DNA from 2 places in the Streptomyces sp. SAI-135 genome. Region 1 is predicted to be linked to the other one. Evidence: riboswitches for the same ligand, from Rfam matches in the RefSeq annotation. Region 1 holds a riboswitch; the other holds the start of a gene.
What was found. A riboswitch is a leader RNA that binds a small molecule or an ion and turns the genes downstream of it on or off. The one in region 1 is predicted to bind S-adenosylmethionine.
Positions count from the first base shown of each region.

Region 1 (7,082 bases):
CGCGCGCAGCTCGGCGGCGAAGTCGAGGATGCCGTCCACGACCGCGTGGGGTCCGCGCTCGCGCCCGGTCGCCCGGCGGGCCCGGTGCAGGAGCTCGCCGCCCGCGCCGACCAAGGCCGCCTTCATCCCGGTGCCGCCCACGTCGAGGGCGATGACATGTCTCACGGGGGACAGTGTGACCCGTCGACCCGCAAGAGGTCTAGTCCACTCACGTGGTGTAGACCTTAGGGCGAGATATGTATGACTTTTCGAAAGTTTTTGAACGTGAGTTTGGGGCGGTTGTCAGTGCGGCGGCGTAGGACGGGAACGATCGCGGCGGTGTCCGCACTGGGTATGACGGCGGTCCTCGGTGGCTGCGGAGTGGGGGGCGGATCGGACCAGGTGACACTGAAGCTGGTCGCCGCCGACTACGGCGACAGCTCGGCCAACAGCTCCCAGAAGTACTGGGACAAGCTCGTCAAGGAGTACGAGGCCGAGCACCCCGGCGTGCGGGTCGACGTCAGCGTGTACTCCTGGACCGACGTCGACCGCAAGGTCAAGGAGCTCGTCGACGCCGGTGAGGCGCCCGACATGGCGCAGATCGGCGCCTACGCCGACTACGCGGACAAGGGACTGCTGTACAAGGCCGACGAGCTGATCGGGATCCGCGAGCAGGCCGACTTCGTCTCCCAGCTCGGCTCCGCCGGGCGGATCAACGGGATGCAGTACGGCATGCCGTTCGCCGCCTCGACCCGGCTCCTCTTCTACAACAAGACCCTCTTCGCCGACGCCGGGCTCACCCCGCCGACCACGTGGAAGGAGCTGGCCGCCGACGCCGAGGCGCTCAAGGCGGACGGGGTCAAGTACCCGTACGCGCTGCCGCTCGGCCCCGAGGAGGCGCAGGCCGAGACCATGCAGTGGCTGCTGAGCGGGGGCGGCGGGTACGTCGACGACGTGGGCACCTACGGCATCGACTCCGAGGAGAACGTCGCCACGCTGACCTGGCTCAAGGACGACCTCGTCGGCAAGGGGCTGACCGGCCCCGTCGCGCCCGGGAACCTCAACCGGGCCGCCGCGTTCTCGGCGTTCGCCGCCGGGGACGTGGGGATGCTCAACGGGCACCCCTCGCTGATGAAGATCGCCGCCGACAAGGGCGTCAAGTTCGGGATGGTGCCCATGCCCGGCGTGAACGGGCCCACCCGGAACTCCATGGGCGTCGCCGACTGGATGATGGCCTTCCGGCAGAACGGGCACGCCGAACAGGTGGGCGACTTCCTCGACTTCGTCTACAGCGAGAAGAACGTCCTCGCGTTCTCACGGGAGTACGACCTGCTGCCGGTGACCAACTCCGCCTCCGCGGCCATGAGCGCCGGCTCCCAGGACGCCGACCTCAAGCCCTTCCTGGCCGCGCTGCCCTCAGCGGAGCTGCCGCCGGTCGGCAAGACGTCCTGGGCCTCGGTCAGCGCGGCGGTCAAGAAGCGGATCGGCTCCGCGGTCGGCTCCGGCGGGGACCCCGCGCAGGTGCTGCGCGCCTTGCAGCTGACCGCGCGGAACGCGGAGTAGTCGCTGTCGGTGGCGGGGGTTACCGTTCCGGGCATGGAGCATGCGGAACTCGACCCCCGGGAGCGGGACATCCTCGCGCTGGAGCGCCGCTCCTTCGCGGGGCCCGGCGCCAAGGAACGGGCCGTCCGCGAGGAGCTCGGCCTGGCGCCGGTGCGCTACTACCAGCTGCTCAACGCCCTGCTGGACGACGAGCGCGCCCTGGCCCACGACCCGGTGACGGTGAACCGGCTGCGGAGGGTGCGTCAGGCCCGGCGCGCGGAGCGCTGAGGATCAGGCGAGCTCTTCCGCCAGGGTCCGCAGCAGGCCCACCACGCCGGACGGGCCGTCCACCACCAGGTCGGCCCGCTTCCGCAGCTCCGTCACCTCGTCGCTGCCGCTGCACACCAGCAGACCTGGGGTGCCCGCGGCACGGAGCTCGTCCACGGCGGAGAACGCGGGCAGGTCGCCCAGGTCGTCGCCGGCGAACAGCACGGACCGCGCGGAGACCTCGCGGACGTGCTTGCGGAGGGCCACCCCCTTGTCCATGCCGGGCGGGCGGAGCTCCAGGACCAGACGGCCGGGTTCGACGATCAGGCCGTGGCGGGCGGCCAGGTCGGTGAGGGGAGCGCGCAGGGCCTCGAAGGCGGCCTGGGGGTCGGCGGCCCGGCGGGTGTGGACGGCCACCGCACGACCGCCCTTCTCCTCCAGCCACGCGCCGGTCCCCGCCAGGAGCTCCGGCAGTTCGGCACGGACCGCCGGCACTCCGGGGTGCGGGGCGGGGGCCGTGACCTCGCCCGTCGCCGCGTCCCAGCGCTCGGCCCCGTAGTGGCCGAGCACGGTCAGATGCTCCAGGCCCGGGACCCCGGCGAAACCGCCGTTGCGGACCGCGACCGCCGCCGGGCGGCCGGTGATCACCGCCACGGACGCCACTTTCGGTGCCAGGGCCGCGAGGGCGGGCACCGCCTCGGAGTGGGCGACGGCCTTCTCCGGGTCCGCCACGATCGGCGCCAGCGTCCCGTCGAAGTCCAGCCCGATCACCGCCCGCTGCGGCTCCGCGAGGATCGCCCGCAGGCCGTGCCGGCCGGCGGAGTTGAGGGGCGTGGGAAGGTTCATGCTCACCCGTTCAGCGCGTTCAGCGCGTTCAGCTGGTCCAGGAACCACTGCGCGGGCGGGAGTGCCGTCGCCGCCGCGGCCAGCCGCTTCGCCCGCTCGGCCCGTTCGTGGGCCGGCATCGTCAGGGCCTCGTGCAGGGCCGCCGCCGTCTGCTCCACGTCGTACGGGTTCACCACGACCGCGTCGTCCCCGAGCTCCTCGTACGCCCCCGCCTCCCGCGACAGCACCAGCGCGCACCCCTCGTCGGAGACCACCGGCACCTCCTTCGCGACCAGGTTCATACCGTCCCGGATGGGGTTGACCAGCGCCACGTCGGCCAGCCGGTACGCGGCCAGGGAGCGCGCGAAGTCGTCCTTCAGGTTCAGCAGGACCGGGGTCCAGCCAGGTGTGCCGAAGGTGTCGTTGATCTCCTCCGCCACCCGCCGCACCTCGGCCGTGTAGTCCCGGTACACCGCGAGGTCCTGCCGCGAGGGGTACGCGAACGCCACGTGCACGACCCGCTCCCGCCACTCCGGCCGCGACTGGAGCAGCCGCCGGTAGGCGTGCAGCCCGCGCACGATGTTCTTGGACAGCTCGGTCCGGTCCACCCGCACGATCGTCTTCCGGCCCGCGCCGATCTCCTCGCGCAGGCCGACGATCCGCTCCTCGACGTCGGCCTCGTGGGAGCGGGCACGCAGGAAGTCCGCGTCCGCGCCCAGACCGTGCACCCCGATCCGGGTCCCGCCGAGCCCGTCCGCGAACTCCGTGGCGCAGGCCGTGAAGGCGTCCGCCCAGCGGCGGGTGAGGAAGCCGAGCCGGTCGGCTCCCAGCATGCCCCTCAGGACCTGGACCGCGATGTCGTCGGGCAGTATCCGGAAGTACTCCACCGGCGCCCACGGTGTGTGCGAGAAGTGGGCGATGCGCAGGTCGGGGCGGAGCTCGCGGAGCATCCCCGGCACCAGGCACAGGTGGTAGTCCTGCACCAGGACCGCCGCCCCCTCGGCCGCCTCCTCGGCGAGCGCCTCGGCGAAGGCGCGGTTGTACGTCTCGTACGAGGCCCACTGGCGCCGGAACTCCGCGTCAAAGGACGGCTCCAGCGGGGTCTGGTAGAGGAGGTGGTGGACGAACCAGAGGACCGAGTTCGCGATGCCGTTGTACGCGTCCGCGTGCACGTCGGCCGGGATCGCGAGCATGCGGACGCCGTCCTCGCCGACCCCCTGCCGTACCGCCTCGCGGTCGCCGTCGGACAGCGCCGAGCACACCCACAGCGCGCCGGCGTCCGGACCGATCGCCGACAGGCCGGAGACGAGGCCGCCGCCGCCGCGCTTCGCTGTGAGCTCGCCGTTGTCCTGGACCTCGTAGGAGACCGGACCTCGGTTGGATGCGACCAGTACGTGAGCGTTGTGCGAGGGAGCCATGCCTCGACATCTAGCCCGGGGTGCAACCGCTCAAACGTTCCCTTGGGACGCAGGGTCGGCGGCCGGACCTACGCTGCCCTTCTTTTCATGTACTCGGGGATTTCCGTCATCGGTGGGCGCTCCTCCGTGTCCACGGAGTACGTCCGCGGCTCGAAACCGCCCCGGCCCCGCTCGAACTGGGTGAGGGAGGGGCGGATCATGTGGCCGCGGGCCAGCCGGAGCTGGGCGGTGCGGTAGATCGCGGCGGACATCCGGCCCAGGGCCTGCCCGTCCTGATGGCGGTGCTTGCGCACCCCGATGTCCACCTGGGCGAGGGCGTCCAGGCCCACCAGGTGCAGGGCGTCGACCAGCATGCCCAGCTCGACGCCGTAGCCCACGGGGAACGGAAGCTGCTCCAGCAGCGAGCGCCGGGCCGCGTACTCGCCGCCCAGCGGCTGCACGAAACCGGCGAGCTGCGGCCAGTGCATGTTGAGCAGCGGGCGGGCCATGAGCTCGGTGACCCGGCCGCCCTGTCCGGCCGCGCCACCCAGCGGACGGTCGTACATGCCCTTGACCAGGTCGACGCCGGGGTCGGTGAGCAGCGGGCCGACGATCCCGGAGACGAAGTCCGAGGAGAACTCCTGCAGGTCTGCGTCTATGAAGCAGACGATGTCCCCGGTGGTGACGAGCAGGGACCGCCACAGGACCTCGCCCTTGCCGGGCACGGCCGGGATGCGCGGGAGGATGTCGTCACGGTGGACGACCCGCGCGCCGGCCGCGGCGGCGACCTCGGAGGTGCGGTCGGTCGATCCCGAGTCGACGACGACGATCTCGTCGACGAGCGGGACCTGCTGCATGAGGTCATGGCGGATGACGGCGACGATGTCACCGACCGTCGCCTCCTCATTGAGCGCGGGCAGGACGACACTGACGGTCCGGCCCGTGCTCCGCTTCGCGGCCATGATCCGGTGGAGTGGACGATCGGTGGCGGACCAGGAGCGGGTGGCCAGCCAGCGCTCGACTTCGTTCAGCACAGTGCGCGGCTCCTCTGCGTGTGATCCATCTCGCCGTTCGGACGACTATCTCAACTGTCCTGGTCGTCGGTTACAGTCTTGAACAACGCGGGTGACCATCGCATGTCCTGGGTGACCCGCCGTTCACAACTTCACACCGCTCATCCAGAGGGGCAGAGGGATACGGCCCGATGAAGCCCCGGCAACCCTCCAGTCGGTTCTCGTAGCGATCGATGACGATCGTCACCGCGAGGCTCCCGACTCGGGAAGGTGCCAAATCCGTCTCACGGCGAAGTGCGTCGTGAGGAAGATGAGGAGAAAGGGCCTCGCCTCCATGGCTGCGCAGACTGTTGCAAGCACCACGAACTCCGTCGACCTGGGTCCCGCCGCGGCGCTGAGCTGCCGCGAATGCGGCCACCGCGTCCCGCTCGGCCCGGTCTTCGCCTGTGAGGAGTGTTTCGGCCCGCTCGAGATCGCGTACGACTTCTCGGCCTACGAAACCGAGGAGCTCCGCAAGCGGATCGAGGCGGGACCCGCGAACATCTGGCGCTACGCCCCGCTGCTGCCCGTCCCCGCGGACGTGGCGGACAAGCCCAACATCAACCCCGGCTGGACCCAGCTCGTCAAGGCCGACAACCTCGCCCGCGAGCTCGGCGTCACCGGCGGCCTGTACATCAAGGACGACTCCGGCAACCCGACGCACTCCTTCAAGGACCGGGTGGTGGCACAGGCCCTGGAGGCGGCGCGCGCCTTCGGCTTCACCACCCTCTCCTGCTCCTCGACCGGCAACCTGGCGGGTGCGGTGGGTGCCGCGGCGGCCCGGGCCGGCTTCCGTTCCTGCGTGTTCATCCCGCACGACCTGGAGCAGGGCAAGGTCGTCATGGCCGCGATCTACGGCGGTGAGCTCGTCGGCATCGAGGGCAACTACGACGACGTGAACCGCTTCTGCTCCGAGCTGATCGGCGACCCGGCCGGCGAGGGCTGGGGCTTCGTCAACGTCAACCTGCGGCCGTACTACGCGGAGGGGTCCAAGACCCTGGCGTACGAGATCTGCGAGCAGCTCGGCTGGAAGCTGCCCGACCAGCTGGTCGTGCCGATCGCCTCCGGCTCGCAGCTCACGAAGATCGACAAGGGCCTCCAGGAGCTGATCAAGCTGGGGCTCGTCGAGGACAAGCCGTACAAGATCTTCGGCGCGCAGGCGGAGGGGTGCAGCCCGGTGTCCGTCGCCTACAAGGCCGGGCACGACGTGGTCCGCCCCCAGAAGCCGAACACCATCGCCAAGTCCCTCGCCATCGGCAACCCGGCGGACGGTCCGTACGTGCTGGACATCGCCCGGCGCACCGGCGGTGCGGTGGAGGACGTCAACGACGAGCAGGTCGTGGACGCGATCAAGCTGCTGGCGCGGACCGAGGGCATCTTCGCGGAGACCGCCGGTGGTGTGACCGTGGGTGTGACGCGCAAGCTGATCGAGAACGGCGTCCTCGACCCGACGAAGACCACGGTGGTGCTGAACACCGGCGACGGTCTCAAGACCCTGGACGCGGTGGCCGGTACCGGGCTCACCGCCACGATCCGTCCGAATCTGGACTCTTTCCGAGAGGCTGGCCTCGCATGAGCGTCAACGTCCGCATCCCCACCATCCTGCGCACCTACACCGGCGGTCAGGCCGAGGTGCAGGCCGAGGGTGGGACCCTCGCCGAGGTCATCGCCGATCTGGAGAAGAACCACACCGGTATCGCCGCGCGTGTTCTCGACGACCAGGGCAAGCTGCGGCGGTTCGTGAATGTGTACGTGAACGACGACGATGTGCGGTTCGAGCAGGGACTGGAGACGGTGACGCCCGACGGGGCCGGTGTCTCCATCATCCCGGCGGTCGCCGGCGGGTGACCGTATGACTGGTCATTACCTTCGGTAACAGCAATTACCGAGTGTTCATCCGATTGCCCCCTCCGTGAGAGAAGCGGAGGGGGCAATTCTCTATGGTTGAGCGCGGTACAGTTGGGGAAGCTGCTGCTTCCTTCATGCCGGGCGCATATGAGTTCCGACTTCGGATGCGACG
Region 1 covers NZ_JARXYP010000002.1:4,290,816-4,297,897, reverse strand. Annotated here, with positions in the region: gene M2163_RS23765 (ROK family protein) at 1-165, opposite strand, end outside; gene M2163_RS23760 (extracellular solute-binding protein) at 334-1,542, shown strand; gene M2163_RS23755 (DUF3263 domain-containing protein) at 1,576-1,809, shown strand; gene otsB (trehalose-phosphatase) at 1,813-2,634, opposite strand; gene M2163_RS23745 (trehalose-6-phosphate synthase) at 2,637-4,031, opposite strand; gene M2163_RS23740 (glucosyl-3-phosphoglycerate synthase) at 4,100-5,044, opposite strand; SAM riboswitch class I at 5,182-5,340, shown strand; gene thrC (threonine synthase) at 5,358-6,638, shown strand; gene M2163_RS23730 (MoaD/ThiS family protein) at 6,635-6,910, shown strand.

Region 2 (7,082 bases), 1.6 Mb from region 1:
CGCCTCAGCGCCGAGCTCGGTCCGCCACACGGTCCGTCCGTCCAGGTCCAGCGCGTGCAGCGCGCCGTCCGCGCCGCCGACGTAGACCCGTGTGCCGTCCGGTGAGACGGCCGCGCAGGGGCCGCGCCGCCCGCCGAGTCCCTGGACCTTGTACTGCCAGCCCGTCGCGGGAGTGCCCGCCGGGGACCCCGCCCCGGTCGTCGCCTGTCCGTCCGCCGAGTCCCGCAGCCACAGCCATCCGCCCGCGCCTCCGGCGGCCACGACTCCGACGCCGCCCGCCACGGCCCGCAGCAGCCGGCGCCGGGACGGCGGGGCGGGGGCGGGTGTCACAGGGGCGACCGCGGGGACGTCCGTGACGGTCACCGGCGCCACGTACTCGACCCGGCTGCCCCGCTCCCCCGAGTCGTGCCCGGGCACCCAGTGCGCGCCGCTCCGGGCGGCCTCGGGCTCCCGCACGGCTCCGGGCGCGTACCACCCGGGCCGCAGCCCCTCACGCAGCGAGGCGGCGGTGTGTCCCGCGGCCGCGACCAGCTCCGCGGGCGTCGGCCGCGCGCCGGGGCCGTCCCGCAGACAAGCCTGCACCAGGGGCAGTTGCTCCTCCGGTACGGCGGTCAGGTCCACGTCACCGGTCAGGATCCGCAGCAGAACGACCGAATCCTGCCCCTCGCCGAAAGGCTCCTTCCCGCCGGAGGCGTAAGCGAGGACCGCACCCAGGGAGAAGACGTCGCTGGCCGGCACCACCTGGGCACCGTTGCGGATCTGCTCGGGCGAGAGATAGCCGACCGATCCGACGACCACGCCGGTCCGGGTCAGGGCGGTGCCCTCCAGGGCCCGGACGATCCCGAAGTCGATGACCCGGGGGCCGTCCGGCGCGAGCAGGATGTTGGAGGGCTTGAGGTCCCGGTGCACCAGCCCCTTGGCGTGGATCGCGGCGAGCGCCTCGGCGAGCGCGGCCGCCAGCAGCCGTACCGCGTCCCCGGGCAGCGGTCCCCGGTCGAGCACCGCGTCCCGCAGGTTGGGTCCCCGCACGAACTCCGTGGCCATCCAGGGCCGCGCGGCCTCGGTGTCCGCGTCCACGACCCGCGCGGTGTACGTGCCCGCCCCGCCGACCGTCTGCGCGGCCCGCACCTCGTGCCGGAACCGGGCGCGGAAGGTGCGGTCCTCGGCGTGTTCGGCCCGTACCACCTTCACGGCCAGCCGCAGTCCGCCGCGCGCCTCGGCCAGATACACCTCGCCCATGCCGCCGGACCCGAGTCTGCCCAGGACCTCGTAGGGCCCGATGGTCCGCGGGTCCGTCTCGCGCAGCTCCTGCACCCCGTGCTCCCCCTGCTTTCCGTACGGCTGCTGAGGGGGAGGGTATACGCGTGCCGGCCGTCGCCGTCCTAGACGACCGGGACGCAGCGCCCGTCCTCGGTGCGGTACGTCCACTTCGCACCGTCCGCGACCAGTTCCTTCACGGCCTGCACGAACCGCTCCACGTGCTCGTCCGGCGTGCCGGCGCCGAAGCTCACCCGGATCGCGTTGAGGGACTTCTCGCCGGGCGCGGCCTCGGGGGCGCCGCACTCGCCCTGGGACTGCGGGTCGCTGCCGAGGAGGGTGCGCACGAGGGGGTGGGCGCAGAAGAGACCGTCGCGGACGCCGATGCCGTACTCGGCGGACAGGGCGGCGGCGAAGTGGGAGCTGTTCCAGCCCTCGACGACGAAGGAGAGCACGCCGACGCGGGGGGCGTCGTCACCGAAGAGGGACAGGACGCGGACCTCCGGGACCTCGGCGAGGCCGGCCTTCACCTTCTCGATCAGGTGCTGCTCGCGGGCCACCAGGCTGTCGAAACCGGTCTCCGTCAGCGCCTTGCAGGCCGAGGCGATGGAGTAGGCGCCGATGACGTTCGGGGAGCCGGCCTCGTGGCGGGCGGCGCTGTCGTGCCACTCCACGTCCACTCCCCCGTCCTCGCGCCGGGTGACCTTGCGGCTGGCGCCGCCGCCCGCGAGGTAGGGGTCGGCCGCCTGGAGCCAGTCGGCGCGGCCGGCCAGGACACCGGAGCCGAAGGGGGCGTACAGCTTGTGGCCGGAGAAGGCGACCCAGTCGACGTCGAGGTCACGGACGCTCACCGGGTGGTGCGGGGCGAGCTGGGCGGCGTCCAGGACGATCCGCGCGCCGTGCGCGTGGGCGGCGGCGGCCAGCTCGCGGACCGGCCACAGCTCACCGGTGACGTTGGAGGCGCCGGTCACGCACACCAGGGCCGGGCCGTGGCCCTCTTGAACGGATGCAGTACGGGCGGCGAGGGCCGTCTCCAGGGTCTCGACGGCCTGCCGCGGGGTGCGCGGGGCGTCGAGGTAGCTGACCTGGGCGTCCTTCCAGGGCAGCAGGCTCGCGTGGTGCTCGGTCTCGAAGACGAAGACCTGGCAGTCCGCGGGGAGGGCGGCGGCGAGGAGGTTGAGCGAGTCGGTGGTCGAGCGGGTGAAGACCAGCTGGTCGTCGTCGCGGCAGTCGAGGAATTCGGTGACGGTCCTGCGGGCGTTCTCGAACAGGTCGGTCGACAGCTGCGAGAGGTAGCCGGCGCCGCGGTGCACGCTGCCGTAGTAGGGGGCGTACGCGGCCACGTCGTCCCAGACCCGCTGGAGGGCCGGTGCGCTGGCCGCGTAGTCGAGCGCCGCGTAGGTGACCTCGCCGCCGGTGACGAGCGGGACGGTGACATCCCGGCCCAGAACGGGCAGCGGGGCACAAATGGTCGGGGCGGAGGCAGCGGTGGAGACGGACATGGGGAACTCCCGTGAAAGTAAAGGTGAGAGGGGTGCGCGGAGGCGGGGCTCGGCGGCCCTATCGCATTCGCTGGCTCACGGAAGACTCCTCGAACGACCAGGATCCCTGGTTCGTGAGGGATCCGCGCTTGCCGCAGACCTCGCTGCCTACGGCCTGGTCTTCACCCGGGGCACCCCGCCACGGACGGAGGGTTGCCGGACAGTCGGCCGGGGCCTCATGACTGTCACTCATGACCTGGTCGAAAAACCTACGCGAGGTGATCGTCGTCCCGCAACCCGTGTCCGGATCGCGGGACGACACCCCGCAGGACGCTACGCGTTGCTCGCGGCCACCCAGCGCTCCAGCGTCCGCTTCGCCGCGCCCGAGTCGATCGCCTCCGCGGCCTTGTCCATCCCGGCCCGCAGCTGCTCGGCCAGCGTCCCCGTCCCCGGGTCCAGGGCCACCAGCGCGGCCGCCGAGTTCAGGAGTACGGCGTCGCGGACCGGGCCCTTCTCGCCGTCCAGCAGGTGGCGGGCGACCTCCGCGTTGTACGCCGGGTCACCGCCCCGCAGGGCCTCCACCGGCACCAGGTCGATGCCGACGTCCCGGGGGTCGAAGCTCTCCTCGGCGACCTTGCCGTCGCGGACGACCCAGACCCGGGAGGTCGACGTGGTGGTCAGCTCGTCGAGGCCGTCGTCACCGCGGAAGACCAGGGAGGAGTGGCCGCGCTCGGCGAAGACGCCGGCGACGACCGGTGCCATGCGCGGGTCCGCGACCCCGACCGCCTGGGCGCGCACCCGGGCGGGGTTGGTCAGCGGCCCGAGGATGTTGAACACCGTGCGGATGCCCAACTGGCCGCGGGCGGCGCCCGCGTGGCGCAGCGCCGGATGGAACTTGATGGCGAAGCAGAACGTGATCCCGGCCTCCTCGGCCACCTCGGCCACCCGCCGCGGGGTCAGCTCCAGGTTGACGCCGAGCTTCTCCAGGACGTCCGAGGCGCCGGACGCGGAGGAGGCGGCCCGGTTGCCGTGCTTGACCACCGTGGCACCGGTGCCGGCCACGACGATCGCCGACATGGTGGAGATGTTGACGGTCTTGGCGCCGTCACCACCGGTGCCGACGATGTCCACCGTCCGCCCGGGGACCTCGATCACGTTGGCGTGCGCGTACATCGTCCGCACGAGCCCGTTGATCTCCTCGACCGTCTCGCCCTTGGCCCTCAGGGCGACCACGAAGCCGGCGATCTGCGCGTCGGTCGCCTCGCCCTGCATGATCCGGTCCATCGCCCACGCCGTGGCGTCGGCGCTCTGGTCACGGCCGTACAGCAGGGCGTTCAGTACCTCGGGCCAGGAACGGCCCGCCGCGGTGTCGCCTCCAGCGGGGGTCACAGCGCTCATGGGGCCGCTCCAGATGTCGTAGAAAACCGTGCCCACACCCTATCCAGCCCACAGACCGCAACGGGCCGCCGCAGGCATCTCAGGGGCGCGGGGAACTGCGCAAGAGCGCCCGCCCCCACCGACCCGCAGCCGAACCCGCACGGCAAAGGGCCCCGTCCGGTGTTCGGACGGGGCCCCTCCACCGCGCCGTGGCGAGCGCAGCGACAAGCGGGGATCAGTGGTGGCCGTGGCCGCTCGTGATCTCCTTGTACTCCTCGACGGTCGGCTTGGCGATCTGGGACTCCTCGCCGTAGTACGCCTCGCTCAGCTTGGCGCGCAGCTTCTCGGAGCCCTTGACCTTGCGCTCGACGCCGTTCTCGTCGACCGTGGCGCCGATCGCGGCCGGCTTGTACTGCTCGTGCGCCGTGAGCGTGTGCAGCTGCTCCTGGCTGAGCGGCTCGTGCACCTCGATGAACTCACCGTGCGGCAGGCGCTTGATGATGCCGGACTCGCGGCCGTGCAGCACCTTGTCCTTGTCGCGGCGCTGGAGGCCGAGGCAGATCCGCTTGGTGACGACGAACGCCAGGACCGGGGCGACGAAGAACGCGACCCGCACGAACCAGGTGATGGCGTTGATCGACAGGTGGAAGTGGGTGGCCCAGAGGTCGTTTCCACCACCGATCAGCAGGACGAAGTACCAGGTGATCCACGCGACACCGAAGGCCGTACGCGTCGGGGCGTTGCGCGGGCGGTCCAGGATGTGGTGCTCGCGCTTGTCGCCGGTGACCCAGGACTCGATGAACGGGTAGACCGCGATCGCGACCAGGACCAGCGGGAAGATCACCAGCGGGATGAAGACGCCCAGGACGAGCGTGTGACCCCAGAAGTTGATCTCCCAGCCCGGCATGACACGGATCAGGCCCTCGGAGAAGCCCATGTACCAGTCCGGCTGGGCGCCCGTGGACACCTGGTCGGGACGGTAGGGACCCATGGCCCAGATCGGGTTGATGGAGGCGATCGCCGCGATGACCGCGATGACACCGAAGACCAGGAAGAAGAAGCCTCCGGCCTTGGCCATGTAGACCGGCAGCAGCGGCATGCCGACGACGTTGTTGTTGGTCTTGCCGGGGCCCGCGAACTGCGTGTGCTTGTGGTAGAAGACCAGGATCAGGTGCGCCACCACGAGGCCGAGCATGATGCCCGGCAGCAGCAGGACGTGGATCGAGTAGAAGCGGGCCACGAAGTCGCCGCCCGGGAACTCGCCGCCGAACAGGAAGAACGACAGGTACGTGCCGACGATCGGCACGGACAGGACCGCGCCCTCCATGAAGCGGACACCGGTGCCGGAGAGCAGGTCGTCCGGGAGCGAGTAACCGGTGAAGCCGGTGAACATGCCGAGGACGAACAGCAGGAAGCCGAACAGCCAGTTGACCTCACGCGGCTTGCGGAACGCGCCCGTGAAGAACACACGCATCATGTGCACGAACATGCCGGCGAGGAAGATCAGCGCCGCCCAGTGGTGGATCTGCCGGATCAGCAGACCACCGCGCACATCGAAGGAGATGTGCATGGTCGAGTTGAACGCCTCGGACATCAGCTGTCCCTGCAGCGGGACGTAGCTGCCGTGGTACTCCACCTCGTTCATCGACGGGTGGAAGAACAGCGTCAGGTACACACCCGTGAGGATGATGATGATGAAGCTGTAGAGGCAGACCTCACCCAGCATGAACGACCAGTGGTCGGGGAAGATCTTGCGCATGTTGGCCTTGGCCAGGGAGTAGATCCCCAGCCGGCCGTCGGCCCAGTCGGCGACGCGCTCGCCGGCCGGTGCCTTCCCGCGTGAGCGGGATCCGGTGGACTCTGTAGTGCTCATCCGCGCTCCCAGAATGCAGGACCGACGGGCTCCTCGAAGTCGCCGAGCGCTTCGAGGTAACCCTGGTCGTTCACGCCGATGCGCAGCTGCGGCAGGGCGTGACCGGCGGGGCCGAAGATCACCCGGGCACCGTCGGAGAGGTCGAAGGTGGACTGGTGGCAGGGGCAGAGCACGTGGTGCGTCTGCTGCTCGTACAGGGAGATCGGGCAACCGACGTGGGTGCAGATCTTCGAGTACGCGACGATTCCCTCGTACGACCACTCGAGCTCGCGCTTGTCCTTGATGTTGTCCGGCTGGATGCGGACGATCATCAGGGCGGCCTTGGCGATCTCGGTCTGGAACTCCTCGTCGTGCTCCTCCAGGCCCTCGGGCTTGGCGAAGGTCAGCGAGCCGACCTGGACGTCGGAGGGGCGCAGCGGCTCGTTGGTGTTCATGTTGACGAGCTGGAGGCCCTTGCGCCACATGGTGTGGCGGAGCTTGGTGCCGGGCAGCGGACCGAGGTCGCGCAGCAGCATGACGCCGGAGAGCGGGAACAGGGCCAGCGCGCCGAACATCGTGTTGCGGATCAGCTTGCGACGGCCGAGCGCCGACTCCTTGGCACCCTGCTTGAAGTCCGCGTGGACCTTCGCGCGGACCTCGGGGGACGCCTCGATCGGGTGACGCTCGTCGGCGATCTCCTCGTCGGACATCAGGGTGCGGGCCCAGTGGACCGCGCCCGCGCCGATCGCGAAGAGGGCGAGACCGAGGGTCAGGCCCAGCGCGAAGTTCAGCGCGTTGATGTGGCCGATCGGGAAGACGTAGATCGACTTGTCGTGGGGGATGGCCACGTACGAGGCGATGAACCCGATCGTCGACAGCATCGAGACTGTGAAGAGCATGGCCACCGTGCGCTCGGACCGCTTGGCGGCCCGCTCGTCGATGTCCTGCACCCGGTGCTCGTGGGGCGGCAGGCCGGGGTCCGCGAACGGGTTCTTCTCGTCCGCGACACCGACCGCGCCGTGCGCGTCCTGCTCTGCGGGCAGGTTCTCTTCTGGAATGTCTTGGCTACTCATGACTTCTTGGCCTTTGCGGTCCGAGCGGCGACCCAGACGGCG
Region 2 covers NZ_JARXYP010000002.1:2,721,710-2,728,791, forward strand. Annotated here, with positions in the region: gene M2163_RS16815 (serine/threonine-protein kinase) at 1-1,314, opposite strand, end outside; gene M2163_RS16820 (aminotransferase class V-fold PLP-dependent enzyme) at 1,383-2,759, opposite strand; SAM riboswitch class IV at 2,879-2,995, opposite strand; gene trpD (anthranilate phosphoribosyltransferase) at 3,072-4,136, opposite strand; gene M2163_RS16830 (cytochrome bc complex cytochrome b subunit) at 4,351-5,988, opposite strand; gene M2163_RS16835 (Rieske 2Fe-2S domain-containing protein) at 5,985-7,040, opposite strand; gene M2163_RS16840 (c-type cytochrome) at 7,037-7,082, opposite strand, start outside.
Region 2: it holds a riboswitch for S-adenosylmethionine, as region 1 does, so the genes downstream of both, M2163_RS16820 (aminotransferase class V-fold PLP-dependent enzyme) here and thrC (threonine synthase) in region 1, are expected to answer to the same signal.